2 regions of the Lysinibacillus sp. FSL K6-0232 genome follow, and region 2 is predicted to be linked to the other one. Evidence: a T-box and tRNA genes for the amino acid it is inferred to sense, from the RefSeq annotation. Region 2 holds a T-box; the other holds one or more tRNA genes.

Region 1 (14,821 bases), 1.9 Mb from region 2:
AAAGTGGGTTATTTAGCTCTTAAAAATCACTATGATTCGTTTGAAAGTAATCAAGAGTTTATAGAGCAGCAATTGGATAACCTATCAACTGTAGCTAGTAATTTACATTATTACATTTTACCGATATACGATGAAAGATTTATTTGTAATTCTGATATTCTTCCAGAAGATGATTTGAGCGATTATTATTATCACTTCCATTCTATTGAAGATTTATATCGTTGTATTTTTGAAACAGATAAATCACTAAGTTGGAAAAGTACTGGTGGAGATTTAAATCTTGGATATAAATTAAATTTTAAAGTATATACTAGTCGATGGGGACATTATGATAATTACACGTTTAGTAGGGAACACTATGGTTGGAAAATAGGTGCATTTGGTAAAGATGCAAAGTGTGATAAAAATGGTGAGGTTTTAAAAGAAGTAGGCAAACAATATGTTACAGAACATACTGGTCTACATTATTTTTTAAATCACGATTCAGTTCAGTATCCTAGAAATGGTGTAGAATATGCTTTGGAAATGCTTTGGAATGATGCGGACTCTAAAGAAATGGAAGTTGAAGAGTTACAATCTAAATTATCTGATGTAGCTGCATGGATATCGGAAGTTGAAAAAGCTACACATCAATATCAGCCTAGTTGGTGCAACTACTATTAAAAGAATCATTACTATGTCTAAGTAGAACAAAGTACTGCTTGATACAACAAAGCCGTATCAAAAATAGAACAAAGAACTGCTCCCATATCAGAGGAGAGCGAGAAGAACAGGAGAATCCGCCGTGGATTCTCCTGTTTTTGCGTGTAGAGGGCGTGAGAAGGCGAGAGGAAGGTGAAACGACTATTAAATAAGGAAAGGAGCCGAGAAAAGCGTGATACGGGCGCTGGAGGCGTCAGAGAATGTGCGTGGAGAGATGATGGAATGCACCTGTGGTGCTTGCGTGGTGAGGGCGGGGAGATTGCGGGAGAAAGGCAAGGGAAAAGCAGGACTTTATTCTAACGAGAATTAAGTTCTGCTTTTAGGTTGGAAAATAATTGGGAAAATCGGTGATTTTGCGACACAACTTTGTTCTAACTACCAACGGTGCAATGCGGGTTCATAGCGGGCGAAAAAGCAGAACTTTATTGTTACTGAACAGTATAAAGAAGGGAGGGAATTCGCACAAAAAAAGCGGATTTCCTCTTTTTGTGTTGAATAAATATAGGTTATACTTTTATAGTTCTGTATTTTACAGCTAACATAAACGATATTAAAAGAAGTATTATTGGGGGATTATAATGAATTATAAAATTATGAATAAACAAGTATTCGAACAGGCACAGGTACGCTCTGTTTCAGACGTTCCATTGACGGAAGAAGAACGTGAAAATGGCATGAAATTAGTTGTTGCTAAGAAAGATGAAACACTTTCTTTATATTTAGTAGAAATTGATGGTCAGAAAAAATTTGATGTTCGTTGGGATGATTCCTCTGAAGTTTTCAGCGGTTGGTATTCTGCGTGGGATAATTTTTTATGGTGCTTAAATATAGTTGATCCTCAAAAGGATGAATTAAAGTAACTATTAAATAGAGTGTAAAGACAAAATAAGCAGAAGCCGTTCCACAGCTTCTGCTTATTTTAACAGAGGTTTAATATATGGTTGCGAGTTAAAAGAAAGCGATGTATAGTAGTAAAACAAAATTACCTTTTATAACACTCGAAAATGCAAAAAATAACTAACTAAATCAATATTTATATATTTTTTAATTTTGATGATAAAAAACACTTGCTAAATTGTTGGGGAAGTGATAAATTATTATTTGTCGTTAAAACGACACAGCAAATAACATCAAAACTAAAAAATATTTTAGTTAACTTGATATTGACATTGATAAAACAATTGTGATATTATTTGAGAGTTGCTTTTATTGATTTGAGATTAAAAATTTCAAAAAAATGTTGACAACAAGCGGTGAAGATGTTATAGTTTAAGAGTTGTCGCGAAAGTGATGAGTATTATATGAACCTTGAAAACTGAACAAGCAAAACGTAATCAATAAATTTAGTAGCTTACTTTGGTAAGTGAACGAAATAATTTTGGACATCGAATGAAGATGAGATGCCAGCAAAACAATTTGAGCAAATCAAATTTCTTTTTATGGAGAGTTTGATCCTGGCTCAGGACGAACGCTGGCGGCGTGCCTAATACATGCAAGTCGAGCGAACAGAGGAGGAGCTTGCTCCTCTGACGTTAGCGGCGGACGGGTGAGTAACACGTGGGTAACCTACCCTGTAGTTGGGGATAACTCCGGGAAACCGGGGCTAATACCGAATGATACTTGGAAACACATGTTTTTGAGTTGAAAGATGGTTCTGCTATCGCTACAGGATGGACCCGCGGCGCATTAGCTAGTTGGTGAGGTAACGGCTCACCAAGGCGACGATGCGTAGCCGACCTGAGAGGGTGATCGGCCACACTGGGACTGAGACACGGCCCAGACTCCTACGGGAGGCAGCAGTAGGGAATCTTCCACAATGGGCGAAAGCCTGATGGAGCAACGCCGCGTGAGTGAAGAAGGTTTTCGGATCGTAAAACTCTGTTGTAAGGGAAGAACAAGTACAGTAGTAACTGGCTGTACCTTGACGGTACCTTATTAGAAAGCCACGGCTAACTACGTGCCAGCAGCCGCGGTAATACGTAGGTGGCAAGCGTTGTCCGGAATTATTGGGCGTAAAGCGCGCGCAGGCGGTCCTTTAAGTCTGATGTGAAAGCCCACGGCTCAACCGTGGAGGGTCATTGGAAACTGGGGGACTTGAGTGCAGAAGAGGAAAGTGGAATTCCAAGTGTAGCGGTGAAATGCGTAGAGATTTGGAGGAACACCAGTGGCGAAGGCGACTTTCTGGTCTGTAACTGACGCTGAGGCGCGAAAGCGTGGGGAGCAAACAGGATTAGATACCCTGGTAGTCCACGCCGTAAACGATGAGTGCTAAGTGTTAGGGGGTTTCCGCCCCTTAGTGCTGCAGCTAACGCATTAAGCACTCCGCCTGGGGAGTACGGTCGCAAGACTGAAACTCAAAGGAATTGACGGGGGCCCGCACAAGCGGTGGAGCATGTGGTTTAATTCGAAGCAACGCGAAGAACCTTACCAGGTCTTGACATCCCGTTGACCACTGTAGAGATATAGTTTCCCCTTCGGGGGCAACGGTGACAGGTGGTGCATGGTTGTCGTCAGCTCGTGTCGTGAGATGTTGGGTTAAGTCCCGCAACGAGCGCAACCCTTGATCTTAGTTGCCATCATTTAGTTGGGCACTCTAAGGTGACTGCCGGTGACAAACCGGAGGAAGGTGGGGATGACGTCAAATCATCATGCCCCTTATGACCTGGGCTACACACGTGCTACAATGGACGATACAAACGGTTGCCAACTCGCGAGAGGGAGCTAATCCGATAAAGTCGTTCTCAGTTCGGATTGTAGGCTGCAACTCGCCTACATGAAGCCGGAATCGCTAGTAATCGCGGATCAGCATGCCGCGGTGAATACGTTCCCGGGCCTTGTACACACCGCCCGTCACACCACGAGAGTTTGTAACACCCGAAGTCGGTGAGGTAACCTTTTGGAGCCAGCCGCCGAAGGTGGGATAGATGATTGGGGTGAAGTCGTAACAAGGTAGCCGTATCGGAAGGTGCGGCTGGATCACCTCCTTTCTAAGGATATTTTCGGAATACAAACCTTGGGTTTGTACGATTACGTTTTGCTGTTCAGTTTTGAAGGTTCATTCTTCTGAATGAAATACTTCAAAATCATGTACTCCTGTTATTCTCAACAATAGAAGCAGGTAGTAGCTTTGTTCTTTGAAAACTGGATAAAACGACATTGAAATTGTAACAAACACATTTATTTTTTAAGTTTTTTAGGCTTAATAATTTAAGGGTTTTGAGATACGAGTTAGACAAGGAAGCGATTGAGTGAGTAAAGGAGCGTACCTCTGTACGTGACTGAGCGAGCGAATGAAGCTGACGCTGGATAACGACGTATATCGAAAGCCGACGGTTAAGTTATTAAGGGCGCACGGCGAATGCCTTGGCACTAGGAGCCGAAGAAGGACGGCACTAACACCGATATGCTTCGGGGAGCTGTAAGTGAGCTTTGATCCGGAGATTTCCGAATGGGGGAACCCACTACGTTTAATGGCGTAGTATCTTGACGTGAATACATAGCGTCTTGAAGGCAGACCCAGGGAACTGAAACATCTAAGTACCTGGAGGAAGAGAAAGAAAAATCGATTCCCTGAGTAGCGGCGAGCGAAACGGGAAGAGCCCAAACCAAGAGGCTTGCCTCTTGGGGTTGTAGGACACTCTATACGGAGTTACAAAAGAGCGAGTTAGATGAAGCGACTTGGAAAGGTCCGCCAGAGCAGGTAATAGCCCTGTAGTCGAAAGTTCGTTCTCTCCTGAGTGGATCCTGAGTACGGCGGAACACGTGAAATTCCGTCGGAATCCGGGAGGACCATCTCCCAAGGCTAAATACTACCTAGTGACCGATAGTGAACCAGTACCGTGAGGGAAAGGTGAAAAGCACCCCGGGAGGGGAGTGAAAGAGAACCTGAAACCGTGTGCCTACAAGTAGTTAGAGCCCGTTCATGGGTGATAGCGTGCCTTTTGTAGAATGAACCGGCGAGTTACGATTACGTGCAAGGTTAAGCTGTAGAAGGCGGAGCCGCAGCGAAAGCGAGTCTGAATAGGGCGAAGTAGTACGTGGTCGTAGACCCGAAACCAGGTGATCTACCCATGTCCAGGGTGAAGGTAAGGTAACACTTACTGGAGGCCCGAACCCACGCACGTTGAAAAGTGCGGGGATGAGGTGTGGGTAGCGGAGAAATTCCAATCGAACTTGGAGATAGCTGGTTCTCTCCGAAATAGCTTTAGGGCTAGCCTCGTGATGAGAATACTGGAGGTAGAGCACTGTTTGGACTAGGGGGCCATCCCGGTTTACCGAATTCAGACAAACTCCGAATGCCAGATATTTATACACGGGAGTCAGACTGCGAGTGATAAGATCCGTAGTCAAAAGGGAAACAGCCCAGACCACCAGCTAAGGTCCCAAAGTAATCGTTAAGTGGAAAAGGATGTGGCGTTGCACAGACAACCAGGATGTTGGCTTAGAAGCAGCCATCATTTAAAGAGTGCGTAATAGCTCACTGGTCGAGTGACGCTGCGCCGAAAATGTATCGGGGCTAAACGATTCACCGAAGCTGTGGATTGACATCTACGATGTCAGTGGTAGGAGAGCGTTCTAAGGGCGTTGAAGTCAGACCGGAAGGACTGGTGGAGCGCTTAGAAGTGAGAATGCCGGTATGAGTAGCGAAAGACGGGTGAGAATCCCGTCCACCGTATGACTAAGGTTTCCTGAGGAAGGCTCGTCCGCTCAGGGTTAGTCGGGACCTAAGCCGAGGCCGATAGGCGTAGGCGATGGACAACAGGTTGATATTCCTGTACCACCTCCTCACCGTTTGAGAAATGGGGGGACGCAGGAGGATAGGGTAAGCGCGCTGTTGGAAATGCGCGTCCAAGCAGTAAGGCGTGTGTGTAGGCAAATCCGCACACTGTAACGCCAAGCTGTGATGGCGAGTCCGTATGGACGAAGTTCCTGATTTCACACTGCCAAGAAAAGCCTCTATCGAGGTGAGAGGTGCCCGTACCGCAAACCGACACAGGTAGTCGAGGAGAGAATCCTAAGGTGTGCGAGAGAACTCTCGTTAAGGAACTCGGCAAAATGACCCCGTAACTTCGGGAGAAGGGGTGCTCTGTTAGGGTGAAAGCCCGAGAGAGCCGCAGTGAATAGGCCCAGGCGACTGTTTAGCAAAAACACAGGTCTCTGCAAAACCGTAAGGTGACGTATAGGGGCTGACGCCTGCCCGGTGCTGGAAGGTTAAGAGGAGTGGTTAGCGCAAGCGAAGCTACGAATTGAAGCCCCAGTAAACGGCGGCCGTAACTATAACGGTCCTAAGGTAGCGAAATTCCTTGTCGGGTAAGTTCCGACCCGCACGAAAGGCGTAACGATCTGGGCACTGTCTCAACGAGAGACTCGGTGAAATTATAGTACCTGTGAAGATGCAGGTTACCCGCGACAGGACGGAAAGACCCCGTGGAGCTTTACTGTAGCCTGATATTGAATTTTGGTACAACTTGTACAGGATAGGTAGGAGCCAGAGATCTCGGAGCGCCAGCTTCGAAGGAGGCGTCGGTGGGATACTACCCTGGTTGTATTGAAATTCTAACCCATGCCCCTTAGCGGGGCAGGAGACAGTGTCAGGCGGACAGTTTGACTGGGGCGGTCGCCTCCTAAAAGGTAACGGAGGCGCCCAAAGGTTCCCTCAGAATGGTTGGAAATCATTCGTAGAGTGTAAAGGCACAAGGGAGCTTGACTGCGAGACCGACAAGTCGAGCAGGGTCGAAAGACGGGCTTAGTGATCCGGTGGTTCCGCATGGAAGGGCCATCGCTCAACGGATAAAAGCTACCCCGGGGATAACAGGCTTATCTCCCCCAAGAGTCCACATCGACGGGGAGGTTTGGCACCTCGATGTCGGCTCATCGCATCCTGGGGCTGTAGTCGGTCCCAAGGGTTGGGCTGTTCGCCCATTAAAGCGGTACGCGAGCTGGGTTCAGAACGTCGTGAGACAGTTCGGTCCCTATCCGTCGTGGGCGTAGGAAATTTGAGAGGAGCTGTCCTTAGTACGAGAGGACCGGGATGGACACACCGCTGGTGTACCAGTTGTCTTGCCAAAGGCATCGCTGGGTAGCTATGTGTGGACGGGATAAGTGCTGAAAGCATCTAAGCATGAAGCCCCCCTCAAGATGAGATTTCCCATTACGCAAGTAAGTAAGATCCCTCAAAGACGATGAGGTAGATAGGTTCGAGGTGGAAGTGTGGTGACACATGGAGCTGACGAATACTAATCGATCGAGGACTTAACCAAAACCAGTTTGACGCAATTCAATGCCCGTTTATCCAGTTTTGAAAGAACAAGAAAGTTTTAAAAAAAGCTTGCAATGATAACAAAACCTGTTATAATAAATCTTGTCTTTTAAATAGTCTAGTGATAATGGCAAAGAGGTCACACCCGTTCCCATCCCGAACACGGAAGTTAAGCTCTTTCGCGCCGATGGTAGTTGGGGGCTTCCCCCTGTGAGAGTAGGACGTCGCTAGGCATATTACCCAGGAGGATTAGCTCAGCTGGGAGAGCACCTGCCTTACAAGCAGGGGGTCGGCGGTTCGAGCCCGTCATCCTCCACCATTTTGCCGGTTTAGCTCAGCAGGTAGAGCAACTGACTTGTAATCAGTAGGTCGTGGGTTCGATTCCTATAGCCGGCACCATTTTTTGAGCCATTAGCTCAGTTGGTAGAGCATCTGACTTTTAATCAGAGGGTCGAAGGTTCGAGTCCTTCATGGCTCACCACTTTTAATACCAACCATTAAGCGGGTGTGGCGGAATTGGCAGACGCACTAGACTTAGGATCTAGCGCCGCAAGGCGTGGGGGTTCGACTCCCTTCACCCGCACCATTCTTTATATATGCCAGATTTTAAAAAACGTAAGCACATGCGGAAGTAGTTCAGTGGTAGAACACCACCTTGCCAAGGTGGGGGTCGCGAGTTCGAACCTCGTCTTCCGCTCCAAATGTGCCGGGGTGGCGGAACTGGCAGACGCACAGGACTTAAAATCCTGCGGTAGGTGACTACCGTACCGGTTCGATTCCGGTCCTCGGCACCATTTTTATATGCGCCCGTAGCTCAATTGGATAGAGCGTCTGACTACGGATCAGAAGGTTATGGGTTCGACTCCTGTCGGGCGCGCCAATAAAATGCACGGGAAGTAGCTCAGCTTGGTAGAGCACTTGGTTTGGGACCAAGGGGTCGCAGGTTCGAATCCTGTCTTCCCGACCATTTCCTAAAAACTAACATGGGGCCTTAGCTCAGCTGGGAGAGCGCCTGCCTTGCACGCAGGAGGTCAGCGGTTCGATCCCGCTAGGCTCCACCAAACAAATTTATTAACATGAACCTTGAAAACTGAACAAGCAAAACGTAATCAATAAATTTAGTAGCTTACTTTGGTAAGTGAACGAAATAATTTTGGACATCGAATGAAGATGAGATGCCAGCAAAACAATTTGAGCAAATCAAATTTCTTTTTATGGAGAGTTTGATCCTGGCTCAGGACGAACGCTGGCGGCGTGCCTAATACATGCAAGTCGAGCGAACAGAGGAGGAGCTTGCTCCTCTGACGTTAGCGGCGGACGGGTGAGTAACACGTGGGTAACCTACCCTGTAGTTGGGGATAACTCCGGGAAACCGGGGCTAATACCGAATGATACTTGGAAACACATGTTTTTGAGTTGAAAGATGGTTCTGCTATCGCTACAGGATGGACCCGCGGCGCATTAGCTAGTTGGTGAGGTAACGGCTCACCAAGGCGACGATGCGTAGCCGACCTGAGAGGGTGATCGGCCACACTGGGACTGAGACACGGCCCAGACTCCTACGGGAGGCAGCAGTAGGGAATCTTCCACAATGGGCGAAAGCCTGATGGAGCAACGCCGCGTGAGTGAAGAAGGTTTTCGGATCGTAAAACTCTGTTGTAAGGGAAGAACAAGTACAGTAGTAACTGGCTGTACCTTGACGGTACCTTATTAGAAAGCCACGGCTAACTACGTGCCAGCAGCCGCGGTAATACGTAGGTGGCAAGCGTTGTCCGGAATTATTGGGCGTAAAGCGCGCGCAGGCGGTCCTTTAAGTCTGATGTGAAAGCCCACGGCTCAACCGTGGAGGGTCATTGGAAACTGGGGGACTTGAGTGCAGAAGAGGAAAGTGGAATTCCAAGTGTAGCGGTGAAATGCGTAGAGATTTGGAGGAACACCAGTGGCGAAGGCGACTTTCTGGTCTGTAACTGACGCTGAGGCGCGAAAGCGTGGGGAGCAAACAGGATTAGATACCCTGGTAGTCCACGCCGTAAACGATGAGTGCTAAGTGTTAGGGGGTTTCCGCCCCTTAGTGCTGCAGCTAACGCATTAAGCACTCCGCCTGGGGAGTACGGTCGCAAGACTGAAACTCAAAGGAATTGACGGGGGCCCGCACAAGCGGTGGAGCATGTGGTTTAATTCGAAGCAACGCGAAGAACCTTACCAGGTCTTGACATCCCGTTGACCACTGTAGAGATATAGTTTCCCCTTCGGGGGCAACGGTGACAGGTGGTGCATGGTTGTCGTCAGCTCGTGTCGTGAGATGTTGGGTTAAGTCCCGCAACGAGCGCAACCCTTGATCTTAGTTGCCATCATTTAGTTGGGCACTCTAAGGTGACTGCCGGTGACAAACCGGAGGAAGGTGGGGATGACGTCAAATCATCATGCCCCTTATGACCTGGGCTACACACGTGCTACAATGGACGATACAAACGGTTGCCAACTCGCGAGAGGGAGCTAATCCGATAAAGTCGTTCTCAGTTCGGATTGTAGGCTGCAACTCGCCTACATGAAGCCGGAATCGCTAGTAATCGCGGATCAGCATGCCGCGGTGAATACGTTCCCGGGCCTTGTACACACCGCCCGTCACACCACGAGAGTTTGTAACACCCGAAGTCGGTGAGGTAACCTTTTGGAGCCAGCCGCCGAAGGTGGGATAGATGATTGGGGTGAAGTCGTAACAAGGTAGCCGTATCGGAAGGTGCGGCTGGATCACCTCCTTTCTAAGGATATTTTCGGAATACAAACCTTGGGTTTGTATGATTACGTTTTGCTGTTCAGTTTTGAAGGTTTATGCACAAATTTATAAAACTTCTAAGAGGGCCTATAGCTCAGCTGGTTAGAGCGCACGCCTGATAAGCGTGAGGTCGATGGTTCGAGTCCATTTAGGCCCACCATATATTCCTCTTGGGGCCTTAGCTCAGCTGGGAGAGCGCCTGCCTTGCACGCAGGAGGTCAGCGGTTCGATCCCGCTAGGCTCCACCAAATTCTTTGTTCTTTGAAAACTGGATAAAACGACATTGAAATTGTAACAAACACATTTATTTTTTAAGTTTTTTATAGGCTTAATAACATTGTAAAGGTTTCAAGACACGAGCAGTTCTAGGAAGCAAACGAGTGAATGAAGAAGCGTACTTAAGTACGTGACTGATTGAACGAGTGAAGCTGACAACGAAATGCGATGTGTATTGAAAGCTGACGGTTAAGTTATTAAGGGCGCACGGCGAATGCCTTGGCACTAGGAGCCGAAGAAGGACGGCACTAACACCGATATGCTTCGGGGAGCTGTAAGTGAGCTTTGATCCGGAGATTTCCGAATGGGGGAACCCACTACGTTTAATGGCGTAGTATCTTGACGTGAATACATAGCGTCTTGAAGGCAGACCCAGGGAACTGAAACATCTAAGTACCTGGAGGAAGAGAAAGAAAAATCGATTCCCTGAGTAGCGGCGAGCGAAACGGGAAGAGCCCAAACCAAGAGGCTTGCCTCTTGGGGTTGTAGGACACTCTATACGGAGTTACAAAAGAGCGAGTTAGATGAAGCGACTTGGAAAGGTCCGCCAGAGCAGGTAATAGCCCTGTAGTCGAAAGTTCGTTCTCTCCTGAGTGGATCCTGAGTACGGCGGAACACGTGAAATTCCGTCGGAATCCGGGAGGACCATCTCCCAAGGCTAAATACTACCTAGTGACCGATAGTGAACCAGTACCGTGAGGGAAAGGTGAAAAGCACCCCGGGAGGGGAGTGAAAGAGAACCTGAAACCGTGTGCCTACAAGTAGTTAGAGCCCGTTCATGGGTGATAGCGTGCCTTTTGTAGAATGAACCGGCGAGTTACGATTACGTGCAAGGTTAAGCTGTAGAAGGCGGAGCCGCAGCGAAAGCGAGTCTGAATAGGGCGAAGTAGTACGTGGTCGTAGACCCGAAACCAGGTGATCTACCCATGTCCAGGGTGAAGGTAAGGTAACACTTACTGGAGGCCCGAACCCACGCACGTTGAAAAGTGCGGGGATGAGGTGTGGGTAGCGGAGAAATTCCAATCGAACTTGGAGATAGCTGGTTCTCTCCGAAATAGCTTTAGGGCTAGCCTCGTGATGAGAATACTGGAGGTAGAGCACTGTTTGGACTAGGGGGCCATCCCGGTTTACCGAATTCAGACAAACTCCGAATGCCAGATATTTATACACGGGAGTCAGACTGCGAGTGATAAGATCCGTAGTCAAAAGGGAAACAGCCCAGACCACCAGCTAAGGTCCCAAAGTAATCGTTAAGTGGAAAAGGATGTGGCGTTGCACAGACAACCAGGATGTTGGCTTAGAAGCAGCCATCATTTAAAGAGTGCGTAATAGCTCACTGGTCGAGTGACGCTGCGCCGAAAATGTATCGGGGCTAAACGATTCACCGAAGCTGTGGATTGACATCTACGATGTCAGTGGTAGGAGAGCGTTCTAAGGGCGTTGAAGTCAGACCGGAAGGACTGGTGGAGCGCTTAGAAGTGAGAATGCCGGTATGAGTAGCGAAAGACGGGTGAGAATCCCGTCCACCGTATGACTAAGGTTTCCTGAGGAAGGCTCGTCCGCTCAGGGTTAGTCGGGACCTAAGCCGAGGCCGATAGGCGTAGGCGATGGACAACAGGTTGATATTCCTGTACCACCTCCTCACCGTTTGAGAAATGGGGGGACGCAGGAGGATAGGGTAAGCGCGCTGTTGGAAATGCGCGTCCAAGCAGTAAGGCGTGTGTGTAGGCAAATCCGCACACTGTAACGCCAAGCTGTGATGGCGAGTCCGTATGGACGAAGTTCCTGATTTCACACTGCCAAGAAAAGCCTCTATCGAGGTGAGAGGTGCCCGTACCGCAAACCGACACAGGTAGTCGAGGAGAGAATCCTAAGGTGTGCGAGAGAACTCTCGTTAAGGAACTCGGCAAAATGACCCCGTAACTTCGGGAGAAGGGGTGCTCTGTTAGGGTGAAAGCCCGAGAGAGCCGCAGTGAATAGGCCCAGGCGACTGTTTAGCAAAAACACAGGTCTCTGCAAAACCGTAAGGTGACGTATAGGGGCTGACGCCTGCCCGGTGCTGGAAGGTTAAGAGGAGTGGTTAGCGCAAGCGAAGCTACGAATTGAAGCCCCAGTAAACGGCGGCCGTAACTATAACGGTCCTAAGGTAGCGAAATTCCTTGTCGGGTAAGTTCCGACCCGCACGAAAGGCGTAACGATCTGGGCACTGTCTCAACGAGAGACTCGGTGAAATTATAGTACCTGTGAAGATGCAGGTTACCCGCGACAGGACGGAAAGACCCCGTGGAGCTTTACTGTAGCCTGATATTGAATTTTGGTACAACTTGTACAGGATAGGTAGGAGCCAGAGATCTCGGAGCGCCAGCTTCGAAGGAGGCGTCGGTGGGATACTACCCTGGTTGTATTGAAATTCTAACCCATGCCCCTTAGCGGGGCAGGAGACAGTGTCAGGCGGACAGTTTGACTGGGGCGGTCGCCTCCTAAAAGGTAACGGAGGCGCCCAAAGGTTCCCTCAGAATGGTTGGAAATCATTCGTAGAGTGTAAAGGCACAAGGGAGCTTGACTGCGAGACCGACAAGTCGAGCAGGGTCGAAAGACGGGCTTAGTGATCCGGTGGTTCCGCATGGAAGGGCCATCGCTCAACGGATAAAAGCTACCCCGGGGATAACAGGCTTATCTCCCCCAAGAGTCCACATCGACGGGGAGGTTTGGCACCTCGATGTCGGCTCATCGCATCCTGGGGCTGTAGTCGGTCCCAAGGGTTGGGCTGTTCGCCCATTAAAGCGGTACGCGAGCTGGGTTCAGAACGTCGTGAGACAGTTCGGTCCCTATCCGTCGTGGGCGTAGGAAATTTGAGAGGAGCTGTCCTTAGTACGAGAGGACCGGGATGGACACACCGCTGGTGTACCAGTTGTCTTGCCAAAGGCATCGCTGGGTAGCTATGTGTGGACGGGATAAGTGCTGAAAGCATCTAAGCATGAAGCCCCCCTCAAGATGAGATTTCCCATTACGCAAGTAAGTAAGATCCCTCAAAGACGATGAGGTAGATAGGTTCGAGGTGGAAGTGTGGCGACACATGGAGCTGACGAATACTAATCGATCGAGGACTTAACCAAAACCAGTTTGACGCAATTCAATGCACCGTTTATCCAGTTTTGAAAGAATAATTCTTTCAACCAAAAGAGAGCTTCAAGCTACAAATTGAAGGTCAAATATAGTCTAGTGATAATGGCAAAGAGGTCACACCCGTTCCCATCCCGAACACGGAAGTTAAGCTCTTTCGCGCCGATGGTAGTTGGGGGCTTCCCCCTGTGAGAGTAGGACATCGCTAGGCAACCTATATAGAAAAGCAGTTAGCATTTAGCTGACTGCTGTTTTTTTATTATAGAATAGACAGCTCGCATGTTCTCTACATTCATACAGCATATGCTATTTGAACATTCCATGCGAAATCGCAATAAATGCCTTTTTGCTTTATGTTCACTAACTAACCAACCTTATATAATAAACTTCTTCTTATACAAATACATATTTCCCTTCATTTTTTAAAATTCAACTAATGCTACTTACATGATTCGGTAGCCAAAATCCAACTATTACATACAAGTACAAGGGTAACTAATTGAACGAGGGGCATTTTATCAACTAAGTACATAGTTCAACAAATGCTTTTGCATGTACTAATAAGAGCATTTTATATTACCGACTAAAATTTCAAACAATGACAAACCCAAACTATATGATGAAATGCTCATTTTTAATGTTTCATCGTAGTTTGGGTTTTCTATTTATATATGTGGATTTTACGTGTTCTAGCCTTATTTTTTTATTATTTAAAATTCCAGAGCATTTCTAAGGTTATTAAGATAAGATTGGCTGACTGGTAGTTCACTTCCATCAACTAATGTAACGATAAAATTGGATGTGAGATCGCGTGCCATCTTTTTGATAAAATGAATATTTACAATATATGATCTATGAATACGAATAAAATAGGAGGGTAACCTTGTTTGTAGTTCCTTGAGTGTAATATTTGTTTTAAATTGCTCACTATCTACATAAAACCACGTTTTTTTCTGCAGGCTTTCTATATGAGATATTTTATTGATCGCTATAGGATTCCATTCTTCCTCTTGCTTCCCTGTTAAAAATTGAAATGGCTCTGTCTTTTTTATAGAAAAGGATGGAGGTAAAACAATTACTAATGCTGCAGGTTGATTTTGCAGGCTAATTGGATAACCAATGCCATAATAGGGTGTATCAAATAAAGAATTATCTAAAATAGCTTCTGTCTTTTGACGTGTTTGTAGCACCTGCTCTGCAATACTGCCTGGTAATACCGGTTGCCCCACTTCTAAGTGGATATTTTGATGGCTTGAATGAAAATAAACATACATATTATTAACAGCAATAGCTACGGATGAATTTGCAGGAATCCAATCCCTCAACATCGTAATATATTGTTGTGAAATATCTTTTGTGAACGAATCTAACTTATTATTCATTGTGAATATCCCCCTTGTTTGTAAACAGTCTTCCAAATTTCATCGTTAGAAAAGGCAGTTTCATCTTTGAAATTTGGTCTTTTATCAAAAAATAATGAAAATTTAAATATTCTGTTATATATTAATTTACAACAAATAAACCTGTTATGGAACAGTAAATTAAAAGTTTTTTAACAGAGTATATTGTACACAAAGGGGAAGGTGGAATTTTAATATGTCAACTCGTCAAGAAAGAATCGAAGCTTTAGAAAAAGAATGGGCTGAAAACCCACGTTGGGCTGGTATTGAACGCACATATTCAGC
Region 2 (14,821 bases):
TACAATATCATAATCCAATGTTTCTTTGCCAGCGATAATATAGGAGATATTGTGTGTTCTTAATAGTGCTTTATACGCATTGCTTGCTTTTTCTGTCAACACTTCAATAATATGAGCCTTTGTATCTCGGTATTGTAATATATTGCTTGTCCAGCCCAGCTTGCCAGATGGGTCAATGGATACATAATATTTGTCTAAATCTGTGTCGACAATAAAATCTCCTGCTGGTACGGCTGGCGCAGTGTTATCTAAGTTCGGCGTTTGATAGTGGGTGAAATTATCATCTGTTGTGGTACGTCCAGATAGCCAGCCCTGATGCTTATAAAAAGGCTTTTCCCCAAATGCAATGTTATAAAACACGTTGCTACTTTCTTGCCCCTCAGGTGTATCCATATAGGAGCCGATAATTTTCCCGTCTAATGAAACAAGCATATGACAAAATAAATATGGTCTACTCATGATTCTCTCCTTTTACCCTACCTGTACGGTTGGGCGCACAATAATTTCATTGATACCAACCTCAGCAGGTTGCTCAATAGCAAATGCAATGGTTTTTGCAATATTTGTCGCATCAATCGCTACTTGATAAAATTCATCTAAGCCTGCGCGCATATCAGTATCTGAAGTTGTTGCTAATAATTCGCTGTTAACGGCTCTAGGCGAAATATTGGTAACACGAATATTTGTCCCACTCATCGCTTCTTCCTGACGCAAGCCTTCCGAAATCGCTCGCACGGCATGCTTTGTCGCACAATAAACAGTACCGCCCGGATAAATATGATGACCAACAACAGAAGAAAGGTTTATCACATGCCCTGATTGACGCTCACGCATTGTAGGAAGCACAGCAGCAATCGCATACAACACACCTTTTATATTGACATCAATCATTTGATCCCATTCGACAAGCTTTTGCTTATACAAAAATGCTTGTGGCATAATGCCTGCATTATTAACCAATACATCAATTTGTCCAAACTGCTCAAGTGTTAAAGGCAGCTACTGCCTCCATCTGTATAGGGGATGTCACATCTGCAACCTGATAAACTGCCTGTCCACCCTTTCTTGAATGTCTGCCTGCAATTTTGCAAGACGCTCCTGACGACGTGCAACGAGTACCAGCTTTGCGCCCTTAGCAGCAAGCTCCTTGACAGTTGCCTCCCCAATTCCACTGGACGCGCCTGTCATTATCACAACTTTATCTTTTATCATAGCTTATTCCTCCATTCTATTAATTCACCTTGATGAATTAATACTCAACTGTGTATAATTTAAAAGAAATAGTAGCTATTCGCAATAATCAAATTGCTAGTATTAGAGCAATAGTGCACAAATAATTTGATATTGTGTAGAAAGTATGGTGTTTTCTAGTATGACAAAAATAGATCGCAGAATTATAAAATCTCAAAAAGCCATTAAAAATGCTTTTCTTGCATTAATGGCGGAAAAAGGCTTTGATGCTATTACTATACAAGAAATTTCCGATCGAGCAGATGTCAATAGAAGAACCTTTTATTTACATTATCTTGATAAATATGATTTACTGGATAAATTAACAGATGAGCATATAGAGGAATTACGTAAGCTTTGTACATTAGCTATGGATATGAATTATGTTGAGGCAGAGCTATTATGGTTTGAATACTTTGACCGTCATACATTATTTTTTACAACAATGCTATATATACGGTGAAAGAAAATTAGAGTTTCAAGCACAGCCTATTCACCGTATTTTCAGGTGTTTGATTAATCATTTGGATAAAGCCTTGGACAGCACGTTGAATCTTTCCGACATTTGAGTAAAAGACATTGTGGATCACCGTTGTCTTCATCCATTTCCACAGTCCTTCGATTAAATTTAAATTGGGACTGTACGGCGGAAGGAACAGAAATTCAAAGAAATCTTGATACTTTTCTAAAAATGGTTGAATCAATTTCGCATGGTGTATGCGCGCATTGTCTAATACCATCACGATGCGTTCATTCGGATAACGAGCGATGACTTTTTCTAAAAAACTTAGGAATTCAACAGCGGTATATTGTTCTTCTTGCACGCAAAATACATCGCCCGTTTCGTAATCCAATGTACCAATTAGCTTAACCCCTTGATGTCGGCCATATGTTGGAATGATTTTTTGTTGACCTTTAAGAAACCACGTGTTGGAAATCGCTTGGTAATCACGGATCATTGACTCGTCTTCAAATAAAATACGATCAATTTGACCATGAATTAGTTTTTTTTCGCCTGTTCAAATTTTTCAAGGAAAACTGCTTGTTTGAGGGGGTCTGCTTTTTCCAATGTATACGTTGGTTTCGTATAACTTAAACCAAGACGGTACAATAAATCACGTGTCCCACGTACAGAAAAAGACACACCAAATGTTCGCTCAATCCAATCGCGAAGAAGAGGCGCTGTCCAGTTCATTTCAACGGGAAAACCAGCATCTTTAGGCGTTTGGTTGACAATTGTCGCGACGACTCGTGCTTCTTGTTCAGCCGTTAAATGACGCTTTCGACCAGGTTGTTTTTTACGTCCAAGTCCAGCGATCCCTTTTTCACAATAAGCTTTGCGATAATTGAACAGCGTCGCTAAAGAAAGACCTGTATAGTCGACAATTTTTTCATACGATTCGCCGGAAAGTAACATATAAATCACTTGGTAGCGAACGAACATTTTATGATTGTTTTCTTCTTTCATGACAAGCTTTAATTCTTCTAAAGCAGCAGGAATTTGTTCTTCAGGAATTAGGACAATTTTACGCATCATTTTTCTCCGTTTCATATCTATTAAGAATAGTATACAGGAAAACGAAGAAAAAGAGTGTAAGTCTAAAAGTTAATCACCTTATATATAGATAGTAAAGGCGCACACTATTTTAGAAAAATATTTTTGGCGTTTGTAATAGAGGAATTAACAAAGGATGTGGGGGATAAGCAGGAGATTACACTGCAATTTTTGGGGGCTGCCATTGTTGGCATTGTGGAATGGTGGTTTACCAATGGTAAGCCCTATCCACCACAAGTTATGGCAGAGCAAGTGGGCAATTTATTGGAAACAAATTTATAGCAGCATCAAACAATAACGCCATCTACATGACGTTATTGTTAGCTAATTCCAGCGGTAAAAAAGCATATTCACCATCTTTGTGGATGGGACATTGGCGAATAGTGATGGGCTGTTGAAAAAGTGGTCCATCAAGAACGGTTGTATGGAATTCCCCACCCTCTCCGCAAGGGTCAATCCCACGTGCTTCAAGCTCCTTTATATAATCATGGGTAAGCACACGTCCTAAATCCTCCTCTGTCATACCAAGTGATAAATTAACCGTCACCACCATTGTAACAAAGCCTAAATCAATAAATTCCTGCACAGCAGCACGATGGTCCATGTCCCATAATGGCATGGCAAGCTGTAAACCAGCCTGCTTTGTCACCTTATCATGCCAGCAATCATGAATAGGCATATCTAAGTCCCCTGTCACTAATACCTCTGCCCCTTGCTGCTTGGCATCTGCTAAAAGCTGGATAAATACACGCTCATAATCCGCCCAGCTCGCAGCAGCCGTATAAACAGGCAGTCCAATTGCCTGTGCTTGTGCCTGTATTAGTGCAGGGGGCATACCATGCGATCTGGAACGTTTACCTTCCTCCTCCAGCATCACAATCAAGCCCATTGCTTGCCCGACTTTTTTTGCTTTATATAATGCTAACACACTATCCTTGCCACCACTAAAGGAGGCAATAAATCGCTGACCTTGTGCATTGTTTTTCCAATTGACGGCTTGTGACATAATGATGTTCTCCTTTATGCTTGATAGATATCGCTTGTTTCCTGCTCGAAAAATTGCGTAAGCCTTGGATACTCGCTTAAAGCGATATTGGCTTGCTTTATTATTTTTTGCATAAAAATGGTATATCCAAAAAGCTTATTAATAATTAGTTTACAGTATAATGGCTGCTCGGTGAAGTAGTCTATAAGCTTATTCATCTCCTCAAAATGAAAAGCTAAAATATAATTTACATAATTTTGTAAGAGCATGTCAAAACAATGATTATGGTAAGGCATTGCAGACTGATGGCATAGAAAATCTTCAATAAGCATAAAGAAGACTATGCTATTGCCATGATACATCTGTAAAAAGGCATCGACATCATTAATAAGCTGTATGATGCACTCTATGCCCTGTGCTGCTGGCATTGTCAGCTTATTACGTTTGCCCTCTATTGTTTGCACAAGCGTTAGCGTAAGATTTTTGCAGGCATTTAGATGTGCAGGTGTTATAGCTAGTTGCTCACAATAATAATCATAGTAACAAGCAAAATAATGCGCTACTTGGATATTTGTTTTCGTATGTACAAGCGTATCGCCTTGCAATGCAAAGGAGGCAAGCGTTTCCTCATTTATAAAATTTAATATGTAGATAGTCATTATAAAGCAATTGCAAGTTTATCATAGGCATCCTCATTTCCAGTGAATCTGCCATTATTATAAGGAAAGTTTTACATTTACATAATTTTTATAAACAAGCCGATTTCTCAAAAGGAAATCGGCTTAGGTTCATTAATAGGCTTGGGCAAACCAAACTGTATGCTTGGCTTTATTGCCACAGCCAATACAGATTGCTTTGGTTGTTGGTGGGCTAAATGGAATATTGCGAGAGGTATATTTCGTTTGTTCTTTTACTTGTTCCTCACAGGCATCCTCACCACACCATCCAGCAAGCACCCAGCCTGGAATTGTGCTATTTTCTTTGGCTATGTCGATATGCTGCTGTAATTGTGCAAGTGTATCAATGGTTGTGTGGGCATTGGCTTCGCGGAATTGACGTGCTTTTTCTAGTAAGCGCGTTTGCATTGCTACTAGCTCCTGTTCAATGGCTGGAACAATAGCGGATAGCTCAATTGCTTGTTTCTCCACCTCATCGCGTGCCTTTAGCTGTGCTTGATGATTATCGAGATCACGAGGCCCTAATTCTACACGTAATGGTACGCCTTTGAGCTCCCACTCATTAAATTTAAAGCCCGGTGATTGGTCTGAATCATCAAGACGTACACGAATTCCCTTCGCCTTAAGCGTTGCAAAAATAGTATCGAGCTGCTCCATAATTTGCGGATTCTTTTTCCACGGTCCAACAGGAATTAATATAACCTGTGTTGGTGCAATGCGTGGTGGTAGGACAAGCCCCTGCTCATCACCATGCACCATAATGACAGAGCCAATTAAACGCGTAGAAGTGCCCCAAGAGGTTGTGTGTACATAGTCATGCTTATTTGCTTTTGTTAAATACTTGATATTAAAGGCTTCCGCAAATTTAGTGCCTAAATAATGCGAAGTACCTGCTTGCACAGCCTTACCATTTTTCATCATTGCCTCAATGGAATACGTATCAACAGCTCCTGCAAAGCGCTCGGACGGTGTTTTTTGTCCATCATAGACAGGAATGGCTAATACTTGCTCCACCACCTCTTTATAAATGTCCAGCATTTGCATGGTTTCCTGACGTGCCTCTGCCTCATCTACATGTGCCGTATGCCCCTCCTGCCATAGAAATTCAGATGTACGGATAAACGGCAAGGTTTTCTTTTCCCAGCGAAAGACATTTGCCCATTGATTAAGCAGCACAGGTAGGTCACGATAGCTTTTGATCCAATTCGAGTAAAGATGGCCAATCATTGTTTCAGAGGTTGGTCGAAGTGCTAGACGTTCCTCTAATGGTTCTCCTGCTGCCTCCGTCACCCATGGCAGCTCAGGTGAGAACCCTTCGATATGATCCTTTTCCTTTTGGAAGAAGGATTCAGGGATAAGCATTGGGAAATAGGCATTGCGATGTCCAGTTTCTTTAAAGCGACGATCCATTTCCTCCTGAATATGCTCCCAAATTTCATAGCCATCTGGCTTAAAGGCAATACAGCCACGAACAGGCGTATAATCCATTAAATCTGCCTTTTGAATGGTTTCAATATACCATTTCGAAAAATCCTCTAGCTGCTTTGACATATGCATTCCTCCCTAACAGTAAAATCAAAAAAAGCACAAAGCTGTCCTTGTTAAAAGGACGTCCTTGTGCTAGATAGACGTGGTACCACCTTGATTTAGCTTTAAGCAAAACTTAAAGCCCTCTCACGTTTGATAACGAAAACGACTCGGTTATGTTTGCATAACATCTCCGTGGTAGGTGTTCAGCGAAGAAGCGGTGATATAGCTTTCAGCAATTGCTATATTTTCTGTTTCACAATTCTTCCTTACTTGGCCACATCATCAATTATATTTGATCTAACTTTAGCAAAACAGCTCTCCGATAGCAATTAAAAACTAGATTGTTTAATTAAATTGGTAAAATCCTCTACAGATAACGGCTTGCTGAAATAATAGCCTTGTACATACTCACAGCCATGCTCACGTAACACCTTTAATTCTGCCTCCTCCTCAACACCTTCAGCAACAACTTGCAAGTTTAAGGCATGGGCTAGGGAAATCATCGCTGAAATCATGGCAATTCCTGATTTTTCAGGCACTATATCCCGTACAAAGGCACGGTCGATTTTCAGTACGTCGACAGGGAATTTTTTTAAATAATTTAAGGAGGAATAGCCTGTGCCAAAATCATCTAATGAAATCGTAATACCGAGTGCTCGTAATTGCCTAATGGTATCAATAAGCTCCTCTGTATAATCAAGCATGCTCATCTCTGTAATTTCAATTTCCAATAAATGCGGGTCAAACCCTGTTTCTGCAACAATTTCACGCACCATATTCACAAAGCCCGGTGTACTAATATGAATCGGTGAAATATTAACAGCAACACGTAAGCTTAAGCTATATTCCTGATTCCAAAGACGCGCTTGCGCACATGCCTTGCGTAGCACCCATATACCAATATCATTAATAAGTCCGCATTCCTCTGCAAATGGAATAAAGCGATCTGGTGGGACATGACCTAATTCTGCATCATGCCAGCGCAGCAATGCCTCCATCCCAACAACTGTATCTGTTTTTAAATCAATTTTAGGCTGGTAATGCAGCGCTAAGGCATCATTTTTTAAAGCCTGATGTAATTTTGTTTCTAATAAAAGCCATTTATCGTTCGCTTCATCCATATTATCGCGGTATAAGCGATATTGGTTGCCGCGTGTAGATTTTGCGGCATACATCGCAATATCAGCGTTCTTTAATAATTCCTCGATGGAGCCTGCATGATCAGGGAATATACTAATTCCGATACTAATGCTTGCATAAAACTCATAGTTATCAATGATAAAGCTTTCATTAAATGCATTAATAATTTCCTTTGCCATTTCATCAATACGATTGACATCATTTAAAATCATTACAAATTCATCACTATTATGGCGATAGAATGACTTCGATGTGTAATCAATATTGCGCAGACGATTTGCCATCTCTACTAAAAACATATCGCCAATAATATGACCAAGCCCGTCGTTAATGTGTTTGAAACGATTCACATCAATGAAAAACAACGCAAACCTCTCTCCTGTACGTCGAGATTGATGGAATTCATTTTCTAAACGCTGTTCTAATTTACGACGATTTGGTAGTCCTGTTAACTCATCGTGATAGGCAATATGCGTAATTTTTTTTATATCCTTTTGTGCTGTAATATCTACACGTATCGCAATATATTGATACGGCTTCCCTTTTTCATCAAGAAATGGGAAAATAGTTGTTTTTACCCAATAAAGGCTCCCGTCTTTTGCACGATTACACACCTCGCCATTCCACATATCGCCTCTCCCGATAGTTCTCCACATCTCTTTAAAGAAAGATTTAGGATGATAGCCCGAGTTCAGTAAACGGTGATCCTGCCCTAATAATTCTTCACGTGAATATTTTGAAATTTTACAAAAATGGTCATTCACAAATGTAATTTTTCCTGTACGATCTGTAATAGCTACAATAATGGAACTATTCATGGCAGAAAAGATATCCTGTAATTCTTTTAGACTATAATTGTGTTGATTCATACTACTAGGCGTGATATTCATCATTTTCATTCTCCGTTCATTAAAATATGAAGGGTTTGGTACTTTTGCTTTATCTTACAGCGAGGTATAAAGTTGTGGTATAGCGCCCCTTTTTTATGTAACTATATTATAGTCTTAGAAAAGCAGTTAATTCAACCCAAATATCAAAAACATTCAACGTTATTTTTTCTGTATTTTTACAAAAAATATAGAAAATAGTTGCTTGAAATCCTATAAATTTATGATAATTAAATTACTTTTATACTATAACAGCTAATTGCTTTTGTATGAGAAACAGTAAAAAAATGCCTTACTATACGCAATAAGCAGTAAGACATTTTATAGGCTAAGAAACCTCATATTCAATTGAGCCTCCTGATACTTTGGCATAATGGTTATAGGCATCCAACTGCTCCTGCGATAAATTTAAAATATAGTAGTGAAAATTAATTGGCTCTAAGCCATGTTTTTCACAAGCTTGTCGATAATATTCATAGCCTTCTCGATAATCTGTCATCATCATAACTTCCTTTCAGTTGTGCATGTCTATAAAATTGCAGAAGCCCAGTCCATGTTATGCTATATGGCTGGGCTTTTATAAAATATTCACATCGGCTTCCGTCATAATCACGTCCTTTTAAATCCCTAATTGTTTTGCTTGCATATTATAGGCAGATAGTTGTTGCTGCGATAGCTGTAATACATAATAGCGGAAAGAAATTGGCTCTAATCCATAACGCTCACACATTTCACAATAAAACTCATAACCATCACGATACTTTGACATATAAATTCCTCCTTGGATAAATCTGTTTTATAACAGTTGTTATTATTTTTATTTAATATATAACAGATTGTTTTATCCGTCAAGTATTCTTTTTAAAAAAATAACAGGGAATTTAGCCCTTTGCGATAGCGCTAAATTCCCTGCTGTTTAATTCACATCAATTTTCACGGCATCTAATTCAACTGGTATATTTGCATGGAGTGCATTGAAATTGACCCTTAAAACATAGTTATCTGTACTAAAATTATGCACTGTCCCAATATTAAATGTACTGCTAAAGCGTAAGTTATCTTTATCTATTGCTTTCGTTGTATGTTTAATCGACTTCTTGTACACTTCTTTTTCAGATTCTTCAACAAGTTCGATATTGTTTCGAGCAAAGTTTTCAAACAGTATAAAATCTTTATGTTCACTATTGAAGTAGAAATCAATCGTCAATTGCTTGTCCTTTAATGTTATCTTTTCTACTGTTACACCTAGCTTTTGCCGAGCAGAGTCAATATGAATTGGCGTTGGTTGTTCCAATGTGGTAAACTGATCCTTTTCATAGACAGCTACTTTTGGAGAGATTGTTAAATGGCTTGTTGTTTCTGCTAGTGGCTGTGATATGATCGTTCTTCCTTTAATGGTTATAGAATGCTGATCCTTAGACGTTTCTAAATCAATACCATCTGCCAATAATGGTAGCTGCTTTCCTTTATCATCAAAAATTTCTAACCTTACTTGGTCATGCTTTCCTTCACGGGGAAAAGTAGCCGTATAGTTAATTGCGGTTGATGCTTGTCCTTGCATAATGGTATCAAACAGCACGCTTATACCTGCATCTATGGCGCTGCTTTTTTGCTGAAGCTGAATGGTTGTATAAGGCAATTGCTGAATCGGCACATCAAACTTCCAAACACCTTCTTTTGTGCCGATACGCTTAAATTCAAGCGGAAAAGTCGTGTTAGATGGCAGCTCCGTTTTTGGATAATATAATTGGATATGACCTGCATATCCATCCTCTGTAGGGTCTAAATAGACGAGTTCTTTACTATCTGCTATCTCTTTCTTCCCATCAAATAGTTCATAGAAGCCTAGCAATCTACCATCAGCTTCTGTTTGAACATCACCAGTTATATAAAAAGTAGCGCCAATCACTGCACCATCATAATAGGTACTTTTGATCGTAATATCAATGCCTTGATTGCTGGCTGTTTCATTTAACTGGGTGATTAATTGCTGTGATGCTAAATTTCTACCGATGAAATCATTCATATTTTCATATACCTTACCGATAAAAGGTACTTCAGCCATTACGTATGATATAGACGGAGAGATAAAGCTTGCTGTTATAAAAAGTAATGCTGATGCTAATAGTAAATAAGGTTTTAAACGTTTTTTACGATTTTTTATACTTCTTGTAGCCGTTGCTCGGTTAATACCAATCTGTATAGCCTGTAAAACCTCATCCTGCGGTACTTCAATCTTTTCATATTCTACTTGAAACGGTTTCTTCTCCATTGTAACCATTCCCCCTTAGTAGTTTTTTTAACTGTCCCTTGCCGCGATAAAGATATGTTTTCACTGTATTTTCAGGGATATTCATTATTTTGGCTACTTCACTAATCGGCAAATCATGAAAATAAAATAGAATAATAGCATCTCGATAAGGAGCTTTTAATTGGTGGATCATCTTCACTAAATCTAAGCGGCTCTCTCTTTTTTCTAATTTCTCAGATGAAGGCTCTATTATTTTTTCAATGGGTATTTCTCGTTTCTTCTTTTTTATGACATCAAAAGCACAATGCATTAAAATTTTTGTGAGCCATGTTAAGAAAAATTCCTCATTTCTTAACTGACCTATTGCTAAAAGCCCCTTATAAGCGACTTCTTGTACAATATCTAATGCATCTTCGCGATTTCCTACATATAAAAAGGCAGTACGATACAATTGATTGCTATGTATAACGAGAAGCTTTTCAAATGCTTCTTTATTGCCCTTTACTGCCTTTTTTACTAGTTTTCTTTCGTTCATGCCTCAACCTCCTTTCGTTCATTAGAGATGGTACTCCGCCAAAAAGTTTCAATTTTTTTATTAGGAAAGAATTTTAGGGTCATAGGCTAAAAATCAAGCCTATGACCCCGTTTTTCTTCTTATTTTTTATGAACAATATTAAATGGATTGTTGTTGAGTACCTGTTGAAGCTGTTCATCCTCGATATGGGTGTAGATTTGGGTTGTTGCGACACTGGAATGCCCTAAAATATGCTGTAGGCTTCGAATATCAGCGCCTGCCTTGTACATCATTGTGGCGGATGTATGGCGCAGCTTATGCGGTGTTAGTCGTTCCTTTTGTAAGCCTGATTGCTGATTAATGCGTTTCACAATTCTGGCAACGGTTTGGCGCGTAAGTCGTGTGCCCTTTTGTGATACAAAAAGCGGCTCCTCGCCCTCTCCCTTATAGGGTGTTTTACCACTGTTTTCATAGTTCTCTAATGCCTGTATACAGCTATCATTCAAATAAACAGTGCGCTCCTTATTGCCCTTTCCAACGATCGTTAAATAGCGCCCTTGAATGGAGGATTTATTGAGCTGGCAAAGCTCTGTAACACGGATTCCTAAATTCAAGAAAAACATCATAATACAGTAATTGCGTGGAGATGCCTGTAGACCATCCATAAATAGCGTCGCTTCCTGCATATTTAGATAGATGGGTCTTTTGCGTCCAATTTTCGGTGTTTCTAGTTCATCTGCTGGATTTTCCTCAATTAGCCGACGCTTCCCCTTTATGTATTTAAAGAAGGATTTTAAGGTTGCGACTTTACGCGCTCTTGCCGCAGCCGAATTGCCACGCTGTACCTCACAATATTCCATAAATAAGTATAAATCCTCTAATGTAATCTCACGAATATCATCAATGGAAATGCTAACAATATCAATGGCTGCTAAATTATCAGTAGCTACATCCTCCTGCACAGCCTTGTGGAAGCGGAAAAATAATAGTAAATCATATTCATATTCCTTTCTTGTGCGCTGGGATTTGCCTTTAATTGTCGTTAAATAAACAAGAAAATCCTTTATGATTTTTGGTAGTTTTGTTTTTTGCATCAAATCACCTCTAATTGCTCTCTATTTTACCACAAAAAACGTTCCCAAATTGTATATCAAAGTAATCATTATTTATTAGTGATATACTTTTATGAATGTAATCACCGCTAAAGAAACTCGTTAACAGATATGTTTATTCATAAAGTACTTAAGAAAAAAGTTTATAGTAGAATATATAAAAGTCTATGGAGGGATTGCTATGGAATTGAAGATATGTCCACAGTGTAATCATAAGGATATTCGTAAAGGTATTATTCGAGCAGCTCATGCTCCACTTTATATGTTTCCTGAAGAAGCAATGAAAAAAAGTGCACCACTGAATTCGCATTTAAGAAAGAATTCTAAAATAAGTGCATATTATTGTCAGGATTGTGGTTATATTTTAGGGATGTTTGTAGATGAACCTCATAAACTTAGCTAAAGCGAAAAGCTCCATTTTGATTAAATCTTTTTCAAAATGGAGCTTTTGCATTTTCTTTACCATAAAAACGTTCCCAAATATAAATTTGGGAACTTTATTAGGAAAAATGCTCTTTTTAGAGGTTTAGAACATATGTTCTTTCAACAATATAAAAAATCCCCTGCTTATCAAGGGGATTTTTGTAATAGTAGGTATAAAATTCATTGTTTTTGAATATTAACTTAGTAGACACCTTTTTGCGCTGTGAAACGATTCGAAAAAGCAGAAGATGGATAACTACCTATGTCGATTCTTCTCACAACGCATGTTACATTATTTTACAAATATAGCATATGTATTGTCTGCTTCCTTTGTAAGTGACCAATTGCTGGATAGCATTTGCTGAAGCTTGTCAATTGTTTCGCCAGTACATGTTAAATGCTGGATACCAGTTTCAAGTAATTCGTAATCTTTGCCTGCCTCTAATTGAAAGCGGAGTTGCAATAAACGTTGGATGCCTGGTAATGTTACATATTTAATTTGATAATGGCCATGTAACGCATCCAAGAACTGTTGTTCCCCTTGCTGATAAAGTGCCATTGTTTCTTGAAATTCATAGTTTGGCACATGTTGCTGCCAAGCTGATACATCTCCTGCTCGTAAAGCTTGTAAAATTTCCTCATCTGATAAATGTAATTTAGATAGCTTATCTAATTCATAGGCTTGCATTAAATTAATCAGTGTCATAATTATTAGCTCCTTTTATCTACTTATTCACAGTGTAACATGTTTTCACCACTACTTAAATTCGGAGGCGATGCTATATGATGAATTTCTATGATTCCAGCTTATTCTTTGACGAAATGTTTGAAGGTACTCAGCCTAAGCCGCATTATCGTTCATTTTATCGCAAGCTAGCGATGTTTTCGCAGGAGCAGCTTGAAGAAAAATATCGCCAAGCACAGACAAGCTTTCTTACCCAAGGGATTACCTTTACTGTCTATGGTGCACAGGATGGAACAGAGCGCACCATGCCATTTGACTGTGTGCCAATTATTATTCCACATGCACAGTGGGCAACCATTGAGGCAGGTGTCAAGCAGCGTGTTAAAGCGCTAAATTTATTTTTACAAGATATTTATGGTGAACAAGCGATTATTCGGGATGGCTATATTCCACGGCAGCTTGTTGAACATAATCCATACTACGTTCTAGCAATGAAGGGATTGAAAGTACCAATCGCTAATCATATCTTTTTAGCAGGCATCGATTTAATTCGCGATGAGCATGGTGATTATCATGTATTAGAGGATAATTTACGCAACCCTTCTGGCATTTCCTATGTTTTTCAAAATCGTCATGTTATGAAGGAGGTATATCCTGAATTTTTCTCTAAGCATACAATACGTCCTCTTGATAAGCATCTTGCTTATATGCAAAAAGCTTTGCTGGCACATCGCCCACCCTCTATGTCAGCAGCACGTGAGCCAAAAGCGGTGCTATTAACAGCAGGGATGTATAACTCGGCTTATTATGATCATGTATTTTTAGCCCAACACTTAAATATTCAGCTTGTTGAGGGACGCGATTTAGTTGTACAAGATTTAAAGGTTTATATGAAAACGATCTATGGCTTGCAGCAAATTAATATTATTTATCGGCGGATTGATGATGATTTTTTAGACCCTGCTGTGTTTCGAAAGGATTCGTTATTAGGTGTTCCTTCGTTAATGGCAGCTTATGAGGCAGGCAATGTAGCGATTTTAAATGCGGTTGGCAACGGTGTGGCAGATGATAAGGCGATGTATGCCTATGTGCCTGAGATGATTCGTTATTACTTGCAGGAGGAGCCTATTTTACCGAATGTCCAAACCTACCATTTAGGAGATGATCGTCAGCGTGCATGGGTGCTGGAGCATTTGCATGAGCTTGTTATTAAAAATGTTGGTGCTTCAGGGGGCTATGATATGCTGATTGGTCCACATGCGAGCGAGGAGGAAATTGCTTTATTTAAGGAAAAAATAGTAGCACAGCCACTGCAATATATTGCACAGCCAACGATTAAGCTATCGCGAGCACCTGCATTTCAGCAAGGACGCTTTTATCCTTGCCATGTCGATTTACGTGTGTATGTGGTCAAAAGTGAGGATTGCTATGTATTGCCAGGTGGTTTATCACGAGTGGCATTACAGGAAGGGTCATTGATTGTGAATTCATCGCAAGGTGGTGGCGCTAAGGATACTTGGATATTAAAGGAGGACGTGCAGCATGCTAAGTCGAGTAGCGGACGCACTATATTGGATGGCACGGTATAGTGAACGAACACAAACAAATGCACATATATTACAGGTACAGCTGTTGAATATGCTGGAGCAATCGGGAAAAGAACATGAATATTTAGATCATTGGGAGGCTATTTTAACGATTTGCGCTTCCAAGCAGGAATATTTAGCTAATTATCAAACGATACGTGTTAATCCATTAATTGATTATCTATTATTTTCAGAGAAAAACAGCAATGCACTTCAGGCAACATTGCGGTCTATTCGAGAAAATGC

What was found. A T-box is a leader RNA that pairs with one kind of tRNA and senses whether it is charged. The one in region 2 lies ahead of proS (proline--tRNA ligase), so its partner is inferred to be a tRNA-Pro.
Region 1: it has a tRNA-Pro gene. The T-box ahead of proS (proline--tRNA ligase) is inferred to sense a tRNA for this amino acid. The anticodon was not compared.

The regions. Positions count from the first base shown of each region.
Region 1 is NZ_JBBOYW010000001.1:165,531-180,351, forward strand. Features, by position in the region: gene MHB42_RS00815 (hypothetical protein) at 1-663, shown strand, start outside; gene MHB42_RS00820 (hypothetical protein) at 1,281-1,562, shown strand; rRNA gene MHB42_RS00825 (16S ribosomal RNA) at 2,139-3,689, shown strand; rRNA gene MHB42_RS00830 (23S ribosomal RNA) at 4,034-6,962, shown strand; rRNA gene rrf (5S ribosomal RNA) at 7,079-7,194, shown strand; tRNA gene MHB42_RS00840 (tRNA-Val) at 7,205-7,280, shown strand; tRNA gene MHB42_RS00845 (tRNA-Thr) at 7,285-7,360, shown strand; tRNA gene MHB42_RS00850 (tRNA-Lys) at 7,367-7,442, shown strand; tRNA gene MHB42_RS00855 (tRNA-Leu) at 7,463-7,547, shown strand; tRNA gene MHB42_RS00860 (tRNA-Gly) at 7,587-7,661, shown strand; tRNA gene MHB42_RS00865 (tRNA-Leu) at 7,667-7,755, shown strand; tRNA gene MHB42_RS00870 (tRNA-Arg) at 7,765-7,841, shown strand; tRNA gene MHB42_RS00875 (tRNA-Pro) at 7,852-7,928, shown strand; tRNA gene MHB42_RS00880 (tRNA-Ala) at 7,947-8,022, shown strand; rRNA gene MHB42_RS00885 (16S ribosomal RNA) at 8,173-9,723, shown strand; tRNA gene MHB42_RS00890 (tRNA-Ile) at 9,821-9,897, shown strand; tRNA gene MHB42_RS00895 (tRNA-Ala) at 9,910-9,985, shown strand; rRNA gene MHB42_RS00900 (23S ribosomal RNA) at 10,201-13,129, shown strand; rRNA gene rrf (5S ribosomal RNA) at 13,232-13,347, shown strand; gene MHB42_RS00910 (LytTR family DNA-binding domain-containing protein) at 13,847-14,518, opposite strand; gene aceA (isocitrate lyase) at 14,733-14,821, shown strand, end outside.
Region 2 is NZ_JBBOYW010000001.1:2,037,627-2,052,447, reverse strand. Features, by position in the region: gene MHB42_RS10000 (RibD family protein) at 1-459, opposite strand, end outside; partial or broken gene MHB42_RS09995 (SDR family oxidoreductase) at 472-1,188, opposite strand; partial or broken gene MHB42_RS09990 (TetR/AcrR family transcriptional regulator) at 1,373-1,681, shown strand; one part of gene MHB42_RS09985 (IS630 family transposase) at 1,701-2,240, opposite strand; one part of gene MHB42_RS09985 (IS630 family transposase) at 2,243-2,764, opposite strand; gene MHB42_RS09980 (TetR-like C-terminal domain-containing protein) at 2,891-3,067, shown strand; gene MHB42_RS09975 (Dph6-related ATP pyrophosphatase) at 3,090-3,791, opposite strand; gene MHB42_RS09970 (hypothetical protein) at 3,806-4,429, opposite strand; gene proS (proline--tRNA ligase) at 4,562-5,998, opposite strand; T-box leader at 6,050-6,269, opposite strand; gene MHB42_RS09960 (putative bifunctional diguanylate cyclase/phosphodiesterase) at 6,307-7,986, opposite strand; gene MHB42_RS09955 (transcriptional regulator) at 8,333-8,503, opposite strand; gene MHB42_RS09950 (hypothetical protein) at 8,624-8,773, opposite strand; gene MHB42_RS09945 (DUF4179 domain-containing protein) at 8,921-10,276, opposite strand; gene MHB42_RS09940 (sigma-70 family RNA polymerase sigma factor) at 10,245-10,790, opposite strand; gene MHB42_RS09935 (tyrosine recombinase XerC) at 10,910-11,863, opposite strand; gene MHB42_RS09930 (PF20097 family protein) at 12,063-12,284, shown strand; gene MHB42_RS09925 (hypothetical protein) at 12,597-13,010, opposite strand; gene MHB42_RS09920 (circularly permuted type 2 ATP-grasp protein) at 13,088-14,578, shown strand; gene MHB42_RS09915 (alpha-E domain-containing protein) at 14,532-14,821, shown strand, end outside.